One region of the Odoribacter sp. N54.MGS-14 genome, then DNA from elsewhere that is predicted to be linked to it. Evidence: riboswitches for the same ligand, from Rfam matches in the RefSeq annotation. Region 1 holds a riboswitch; each other region holds the start of a gene.
What was found. Region 1 has a riboswitch for cobalamin ahead of WS42_RS08455 (ABC transporter substrate-binding protein). Riboswitches for the same ligand answer to the same signal wherever they lie in the genome.
Positions count from the first base shown of each region.

Region 2: linked by a shared signal. The riboswitch ahead of WS42_RS03720 (5-methyltetrahydropteroyltriglutamate--homocysteine S-methyltransferase) and the one ahead of WS42_RS08455 (ABC transporter substrate-binding protein) in region 1 are both predicted to bind cobalamin.
Region 3: linked by a shared signal. The riboswitch ahead of WS42_RS00830 (anaerobic ribonucleoside triphosphate reductase) and the one ahead of WS42_RS08455 (ABC transporter substrate-binding protein) in region 1 are both predicted to bind cobalamin.
Region 4: linked by a shared signal. The riboswitch ahead of WS42_RS03700 (hypothetical protein) and the one ahead of WS42_RS08455 (ABC transporter substrate-binding protein) in region 1 are both predicted to bind cobalamin.

Region 1 covers NZ_LARL01000035.1:30-2,233, forward strand. Annotated here, with positions in the region: partial or broken gene WS42_RS08450 (DPP IV N-terminal domain-containing protein) at 1-925, opposite strand, end outside; cobalamin riboswitch at 1,076-1,266, shown strand; gene WS42_RS08455 (ABC transporter substrate-binding protein) at 1,290-2,204, shown strand, end outside.
Region 2 covers NZ_LARL01000010.1:18,197-20,400, reverse strand. Annotated here, with positions in the region: gene WS42_RS03725 (DUF2284 domain-containing protein) at 1-35, shown strand, start outside; cobalamin riboswitch at 239-441, shown strand; cobalamin riboswitch at 667-868, shown strand; gene WS42_RS03720 (5-methyltetrahydropteroyltriglutamate--homocysteine S-methyltransferase) at 996-2,099, shown strand; gene WS42_RS03715 (acyl-CoA dehydrogenase) at 2,108-2,204, shown strand, end outside.
Region 3 covers NZ_LARL01000002.1:63,656-65,859, reverse strand. Annotated here, with positions in the region: gene WS42_RS00840 (PepSY-like domain-containing protein) at 1-255, shown strand, start outside; gene WS42_RS00835 (C-GCAxxG-C-C family protein) at 320-799, shown strand; cobalamin riboswitch at 1,041-1,237, shown strand; gene WS42_RS00830 (anaerobic ribonucleoside triphosphate reductase) at 1,336-2,204, shown strand, end outside.
Region 4 covers NZ_LARL01000010.1:13,015-15,218, forward strand. Annotated here, with positions in the region: gene WS42_RS03695 (DUF5018 domain-containing protein) at 1-353, opposite strand, end outside; gene WS42_RS03700 (hypothetical protein) at 426-1,331, opposite strand; cobalamin riboswitch at 1,732-1,932, opposite strand; gene WS42_RS03705 (electron transfer flavoprotein subunit alpha/FixB family protein) at 2,188-2,204, opposite strand, start outside.

The DNA.
Region 1 (2,204 bases):
TCCTGCTTTTACGGGTAAAATAAAGATCCTCCGGACAATTTTCCAAATCAGATGCAACAATCCGAACCTCCTGATTGGGGTATTTATCAATATTCACAACAATATGTTGGCAGGTTTCCGGATAAAACAAATGCAGATCGTAGGTAAAAACATATTTTTCACCCGGCATAGGGAATTTATAAGTACGCAATTTAGGACGTGGTTCGGCCAGATTATCAACTACCCAGCAATTTTCAACCTTACGCCTGTCCTGACGTAAGCAGTAAAACACCTTAGAATTTCCAGCCCACACAATATTGGGAGTTGTATTTTTATCCGAATCGCTGTCCTTCTGATTACTATAGGAATAATACTTCTCTCCATCTGTGGTCAACTGTACCGGAACCGTATCCTGCCTGTTCAGCAGATACAGATTGTGCCGGTAAGCATATATACTGTAACTACTGTCAGGGGAAAACTTTAACCAATAAGGGGATGCCGGAGGATAAAAACGGCAGGCTTGTTCAGGGTCCAGTTTTTTCAGCTCCCGGGTTCTGATATTGTAATGAAAATCCAGTCCTCCCTTGGAAAAAGAAAAACAATACGGATCCCCCTCATCAAATTTCAGCCCTCCCAATCGGAAATCTTTGATATTAAATGATATCCCCGTAGCTTGGGTTAATTTACCGATCATATCTTCCATGTCAAACATTTCCAGTTTTTTTTTACGGACCGGATTGACCAGATAGTATTTAGCACCTCCGGGCGTAATATAATTATACCAAAACATATCTGTCCCGGATATCCAGGAAGGAAATACACTCAAAGAGTGATAATACTTCTTCAGATTTTCTTCCGAATACTTGTAACAATTTTTTAAATCTGCTTTCTGTGCATAAGAAAAAAAAGCACAACAGAAAAAAGCGAAAAAAAGGATCTTTTTCATCATGTTTACATTTTGCGTTCTACTTATTATCATATACACATACTTTCATAAAGGCCAATAAATAAAAGTACATGGTGACCAAAAGTAGTAATCTTTATTTATTCTTTTTATAATTTGGACAAAATTAACAGGATAAAGTGCCTAAAATACTATCTTTGTAGCAGCATCGGTATCCCCGCATGGGAATTTGGGAATTCGGTGAAAACCCGAAGCTGTCCCCGCAGCTGTAAAGTCATTACTGTCATTTTGCAGGTCTTTTCAATGATCCACTGAAACCTGGGCGTTTTGGGAAGGAGAAAAGATGACAAGCCAGAAAACCTGCCGATCATAGCTAATAAACAAATTTCTTTCGGAGGAAAAGAGCATGAAAAAGATTTATTTTTTATCACTGGTATTTACCATCGGTTTTTGTCTGGCCTTAGGTTCCTGTCGTTCAGGTAACCGCAAAAAACAAAACCCTGTCGCTACACAAACAGATCGTTCGAATATTCGTTATGCACAAGGCTTCTGGCTGGAACAACACGAAAATTACCGACTCCTTCATATCAAAGATCCTCAAAGCGAAACCGGTTCGGAATATACCTTCGCCCTAAGACAGCGAGGCACACATCCTGAGCTTCCCCCGCATATACCTGTACTCGATCTGCCGATCCGGGGCGTCATCTGTATGACTTCTTTACAACTCTCTAATTTTATCAAGCTCGGAGCAACTTCTCAAGTCGTGGGAATCAGCAGTACCCGCTTTTTGAATAATGCAACGATCAAACAACAGTTAGCCGAAGGGAAAACTCAGAAAATCGGTATCGAGGGTAATTTCGATGCGGAAATCATTATGAACCTCGCTCCCGACCTGATCCTCATCTCTCCCTTCAAACAAGGGGGCTACGACGCTATGAAAGAAGTAGATATTCCACTAGTCCCTCATTTGGGTTATAAAGAAACGACTCCATTGGGACAAGCCGAGTGGATTAAATTTGTCGGTCTTTTAATCGGAGAGGAAGAAAAGGCGAATAAAATATTCAATGAGATAGAACAAAAATACAATGATCTGAAAAGATTGACAGCCCGGGTCGAACACCGGCCAGTCGTACTCAGCGGTGAAATACACGGAGGAACATGGTATGCCGTAGGAGGACAAAGTTTTCTGGCACAAGTGTTCGAAGATGCCGGAGCCGATTATTTCCTGAAAGACGATCCCCGTTCAGGCGGCGTATATCTCGATTTCGAAACGGTATACAATCAAGCCGACCAGGCAGATTACTGGCGCATCCTGAATAGC
Region 2 (2,204 bases), on a different contig from region 1:
TGCCAATCGACATAAGCTTAAAACCTGCACCATAGTTTGGTTTTTCCGTTCCAGTGGTTGCGTCGGCAACCTGAAATGTGTCTGCGTGATTTTGTTGCTTTATGGTCTTATCTTTCGATCGATTCCAGCCTTTTATTTATACGCTTTAGGAATCGTTTATAAGCATCGGTGGGCTGAAATTTCTACCGGTGTTTTCAAAATAAGTTGTCTTAAAATTTGTAAAATAAATTTTATTCTCTATTTTTGAAGCGTATTGGCTTTCCTATGTCCATCCGGTATAGGAAATAAAAGGGAACCGGGTGTAAATCCCGGACAGGCCCCGCTGCTGTGAGCTTCTTTACAACGTCCGGACAATGCTTCTGCCACTGTCGTTTATACCTCCGACGGGAAGGCGTCTGGATTGGAGCAAGTCAGAAGACCTGCCATACAAGCAATCGTCTGTGCTTTCGCGGATTCAGAGCCGGACACCTGCACATATATATTACTGTACTGTTAAAACACCGGGGATAAATGCGGGTGTATGTGGGAGGCGGCAGAGTGTTCGTATTTCCTTCTGGCCTGTTTTTATTTGAAGGATCCGTCCGACGCATCCTGCCGGTGTTTTTAATTTTCTTTTGAATTTTTCAAAACAATAACCAACTTTTTTTTTATTCGATAAATTCCGTTATATTTGTGTCGGTATCAGGTTTCAGAATCGGTCATCACTGATTCAGGATTAAAATGGGAACTCCTGTGAAAATCAGGGACTATCCCCGTAGCTGTAAGTTCTATTCAAAGGTTGTACATTCGGAAGCCACTGCCGGTATGTCCGGTGGGAAGGCGTACAATCGGAACAAGTCAGAAGACCTGCCTGAGTACTTTTGTTTAATTCGTAGCTTTCGGGTGAAAGGTGACAGAATAAATGAACTGGTAAACTGTACTTGGTGTGTACAGGGCAGTGGTCATTTACATGCAATCTATCTTATCTGTGAGTTACCTTAATTCTGTTAAAATCAATGGAACAGGTAAAACTTCCGTTTAGGGCGGATATTGTCGGTAGTTTCTTGCGACCGGAACGACTGAAAAAAGCAAGAAAAGACTTCGAATCAGGCTTATTATCTCCTGCCGCACTCCAACAAATCGAGGATGAAGAAATTGAAAAATTAATAGCCGAACAAAAAGTTGTCGGCTTACAGGTTATTACGGATGGGGAATTTCGCCGTTCGTGGTGGCACCTCGACTTCTTTTGGGGATTAGGAGGCATAGAGAAAAAGGCAGTTGGGCAGGGATATGTATTTCACAATCTGGAAACCCGACCGGAATCTGTAAAAGTGACCGGGAAAATTACAGGATACAATCATCCCATGATCGCTCATTTCCGTTTCATCCAGAAACTGGCTGGCCAGGCGATACCCAAGCAAACGATTCCTTCTCCGGCACAACTTTTGGCCGAGTTGATCCGCGAGGGAAATATGGATGAAACCCTGAAAGTATATGGCCAGATAGACGGATTATTAGAAGATATAGCACAGGCCTATCGCCAGGTGATCAGTGGTTTCGCTGCAGCAGGATGTCGTTATCTCCAATTCGACGATTGCACATGGGGTATGCTTTGTGATGAAAAATTCCGCTGCAATCCACAGGTGAATGCGGAAGAAATGGCCCTCCTTTTTGCCCGGATAAACGAGATGGCTTTGAACTCAAGACCGGAAGGAATGACCATTACAATGCACGTTTGCCGGGGTAATTATCATTCTGCCTGGGCATCGTGGGGGGGGTATGAGCCGGTTGCCGAAACCTTATTCGACCTCCCGGTGGATGCTTTTTTTCTCGAATTCGACGACGAGCGTTCGGGAGGTTTTGAACCCTTACGCTTCATACAGAACCAAACTGTAGTCTTGGGATTGATTACAACCAAAAATGCTGCCCTTGAGGATAAACAGAAAGTGAAAAACCGCATTGCGGAAGCCAGCCAGTATGTTCCCCTGGAACGGCTTTGTCTGAGTCCCCAGTGTGGCTTTGCTTCTACCGAAGAGGGAAACAAACTTACCGAAAAGCAACAGTGGAACAAAATCCGGTTAATGTTAAAAATTGCACATTCCGTATGGAAAAATAAATAACGATTTATATGGATTTTTCAACATCAAAAACAGAAAATTTATTCTTGCAAATGATCCGGGAATTTGCAGAAAAAGAAGTGAAACCGTTGGCAGCAGCTGTCGACG
Region 3 (2,204 bases), on a different contig from region 1:
GAAGCTAAACAAATCTATTTCGATCGCTCGATGAACTGGCAGTATACAGAATGGCCGGTATTGTTTTCCGAAGTCCCTGCGGTGGTGAAAGAAGTCCTGAATAGTACCGCTTATGAAAACTATACCGTACGGAGCGTCGACTATCGGCAATTCCCTCAGGGAGATCGGTATCATTTTATTTTGACCCCTAAACAACAACCGGGACTCGATATGGCTTTGGATATAGATTTGCAAGGGAATATTATTACGCAATAGAAGAAATAGATTTCCTATTCTCACGGTCTTTCGTTACTTTTGCCGGACATTAAAAAATAGGATGATGGAAGACCGGATACAGCGTGCCGTCGAATTATTCCGGCAAGGCTACAATTGTTCACAGTCGGTATGTGCTGCTTTTGCAGACGAGTATGGTTATACTTTCGAACAGGCATTACGGATGTCGGCTTCGTTCGGTGGAGGGATCGGTCGGATGAGAATGACTTGCGGTGCTGCTTGCGGAATGTTTATATTGGCAGGCCTCGAAACAGGTTGTGTAGAGGGAAAAGATAGGGAAGGGAAAGAAGCGAATTATAGACTGGTACAACAATTGGCAGAGAAATTTGTGAAGCGTAACGGTTCGTTGATCTGCGGTGAATTGTTGGGGGTGACTCCCTCAAGAATCGGGTTCGATCCGGTGCCTGAAGCCCGGACACCCGAATATTATAAAAAACGTCCTTGTCTCAAAACAGTGGAAGAAGCAGCCCGAATTTGGGTGGAATATCTACAAAATGAAAAATCAAAAGTAAAAGACGAAGAATAAAATATCAATGCTGAAAAATATTAACTCGATTAATTTTTGGATTTTTATTTTGGAAAACTTTTAAATGTTTGATTGCTTGATGATTTGAATTTTGTTTTGTAGTTATATGTTGATTATCAATAGTTTGAATGTGCCGGATTCTAGATTAAAAGATTTGTATTGGAAAACTTTGATAATCTGTTACTTTGAAAAAATGTCAGAAAAGTTTCTGAAAATATTTTTCTCTTCGTAAAAAACTTTCTATTTTTGTCTTGATTTCGGTTCTTATCCTAGCGTAGGGATGAGATGAAAAGGGAATCGGGTGAGAATCCCGGACAGTCCCGCTGCTGTAAGCTCCGTAGAGCGGTTTAAACCCGAGAAGAACCACTGCCGTTATTGGCGGGAAGGTTGTTTAAACCGGGAGTAAGTCAGAAGACCTGCCGTAATTATTGTTTTCTGAGGCTTTCGAGGAAAGGCCGGAAAGAAGGATTCGCTTGTCTTTTTTTTGTCCTCTCCTTGCCTTATGAGTTATCGGTTTATGATTAAAAAGTAAAATAATGATTCAGACTGTATTGAAAAGAGATGGCCGTGTAGTTGGCTTTAATGAGGAGAAAATCGTTGCTGCAGTGAGAAGAGCGATGCTGCATACCGATAAAGGAGAAGATATGCAATTGGCACATGAAATTGCCGATCGTATCGCTTGCCGGGGACAGGAGCAGATGAGTGTCGAAGATATTCAAAACTGTGTGGAAATCGAATTGATGAAGAGCCGCCGTAAAGATGTGGCTCAATTATATATTGCTTACCGGAATCAGCGTAGTGTGGCCCGTAAAGCGAAAACCCGGGATATCTTTTTGGAAATCATAGAGACGAAATCGAATGAGGTGACCCGGGAAAATGCCAATATGAATGCGGATACGCCTGCCGGGATGATGATGAAATTTTCCAGTGAAACGACAAAGCCGTTTGTCGACGATTATTTGTTGGTAGAAGAAGTAAAAAATGCCGTTCGGCAAGGATATCTGCACATACACGATAAAGATTATTATCCGACCAAAAGTCTCACCTGCGTACAGCATCCCTTGGATAAGATCCTGAAAAACGGATTCTATGTCGGTCATGGTGAATCCCGTCCGGCAAAACGGATCGAGACGGCTAGCATCCTCGGTTGCATTTCGCTCGAGACGGCTCAGAATGAAATGCATGGCGGACAGGCGATTCCGGCTTTTGATTTTTATCTGGCACCTTATGTGCGGAATAGTTTTATCGAAGAGGTGAAAGTATTGGAAGAGATTACCGGTGAAGATTACAAACACCTGTACCATTTTCCCATCAAAGATTATGTCCGGATTGAGCTGGACGGTTTGAGCGGGGATGAGCGGGTTTTACAACATGCGATCAACCGGACGGTAAGTCGTGTACATCA
Region 4 (2,204 bases), on a different contig from region 1:
GTCAAGGTTCTCCGTACTATATATTTGTAAACACGCTGAGTATTATTGTAAGCAGTTACTGTAAAATTTTGTAACTTTCCCCAATCCTCAACTTCACCAGGATCCGGAGATATCCGGGCATTTTCACTACACAAAATCTCCATTGTCGCCCCCTCAAGAGAAAGATTTTCAGGGATACTCAAAATCAGACTATCTCCCTTAATTATCCCGGCATAGGAATCTCCCTGCTGAACCAGTCGGAATGAGGTGATGTAGTTTTCATTTCCGGAAAACAGGCTGTCATCGTCCTCGCAACTCGTCAGCGAAACAATAATGCCAAGCAACACAATATATATTAAATTATTTATCTTCATAGGTTTATCATTTTTTACATTTACAACTTTTTCAGCTGATTAATCTCACAGTTGAAAAACAGGCTTCATCTGTTACTCCTGAATAGCAGGTTTTATCCATTGCTGGTCTTCTACCAATTGCTTGTAAGTCGGATTGTACAAATTATTTTCCACACTCCATTTCTCTTCGGGACAGGTCAGGATGGCCTTTTTAATTGCCTCGTAAGAAGCTAGTTTCCCATGATCATGAATCCGGATTCCCCCCACTTTTTCCAAGCTGGACAAGAAATCCAGATTTTCCAGAGTTTGATTCAAATAACCGGTATTCTCATTATCTCCCCAGGGAGTTGGTCCGATCGGGCGCAGTTCCAATGTCCCCCCAACCTGCTTCAAAGCCGGATACAAGACCACGGCCGGTCCCCTCGATCCATAATAGTCATATCCGGTCTGAAACATCATATCCTCCCCGACCGTCGCCAGATTCGGAAAAGTCTTTTCATCATAATAGTCGATACTTATGATTGCCTTCCCTCCGATAGACTTCAATTCGGGGAAATGGTATTCCTTGATATTGGAATATAATTCAAAATTACCGGTTACTTCTTCCAGTGCAGGAAATTCGACGGCCTTTACATTGGAATTGGCCCAGTAAGAGAAATCCCCGTTAATTTTACGGATATTACCGATTTCAATGCTCCCTCCGTTCAGGCCAAGATAACCGATATTCAGTTTTCCCACTTCCCGGAAACCTTCTAATTTCGGGAAATATCCCGAAAGGTTATCCAAACTGATTTTACCTTTAAAAATATCGTCACCGATCACCGTCGTATTTTCCAATCCGGTACCGCTGAATCGCAATTCCTCGATTTCTATTCCCTGGATATCCAGGCGTTCTATACCTTTCGATACTACAAACACCTTCAAATTTTTCAAACCGGCAGGCAACTTCAAATATTCTGCCGTACAGTTCAATGACAGCTTCCCTCCGATTTTTTCCAAAGCCCCTAATTTTTCAGTATCCAGTCCTAAAAGTGTGACGTTTAAATCTTCGATTAAATTAGTCGAAATTTCATAAAGTTTACAAAGTGATGCCCCTTACAGGACGTTTGTTAATTGACTATTGACAAATACCAGTTTACTGTAAAACAACATACTTTAGGAAATATTTACATCATATTGATTATCAATCATTCAACATTCAATTTCCCTACTCATTTCCCTTTTTTTCAGCTGTTTTTTGATGGAAGTAAAGCTTCCAATCATTGTCAATTGTTAATTGTCATCGGTCAATTATTCCTCTTGTGGAAATCCACAAAAAAATCGAACGTTTTTCCATCGACATCCAATAGAATAATTCCAATTAAAAATCAGTACAACCGGCATTCTAATCCCAGAGAACACCAAGTTTCTGATCTTGGCAGGTCTTCTGACTTGCTTTATCTCCGGACGTCCTTCCCGTTCATGTAAAACAGTGGCGTGAGTAATGTCCAAAGACTTTAAAAAGCTTACAGCAGCGGGTCTGTTCAGGATTCACACCTGATTCCCTTTTCACCGCTCCGTTACGAAAATAACGAGCAGCACCAAAATCGACGGTAAAAGTACAAAAAAAGAGAGATGAAAGTTTATTTTAAGTAATTTTTTAAATCATTTTTAATATAAGGCGTAAAAATATACTGGGACAATCTTTACCAGCCGATTATTTCAAAAATACGAGCTTTGACATTTAAGATGCAATCAATTTGATTTATCAGTGCCAAGATATTGATTTACTCTTAAATACTCTTTCCTCTTGCTACCGTCACCAATAGAAAAGGAAAGAGTATAATTGAACAAACACCCGGTTCATTTCCGATTTTTACTTCCGGAGTTTTT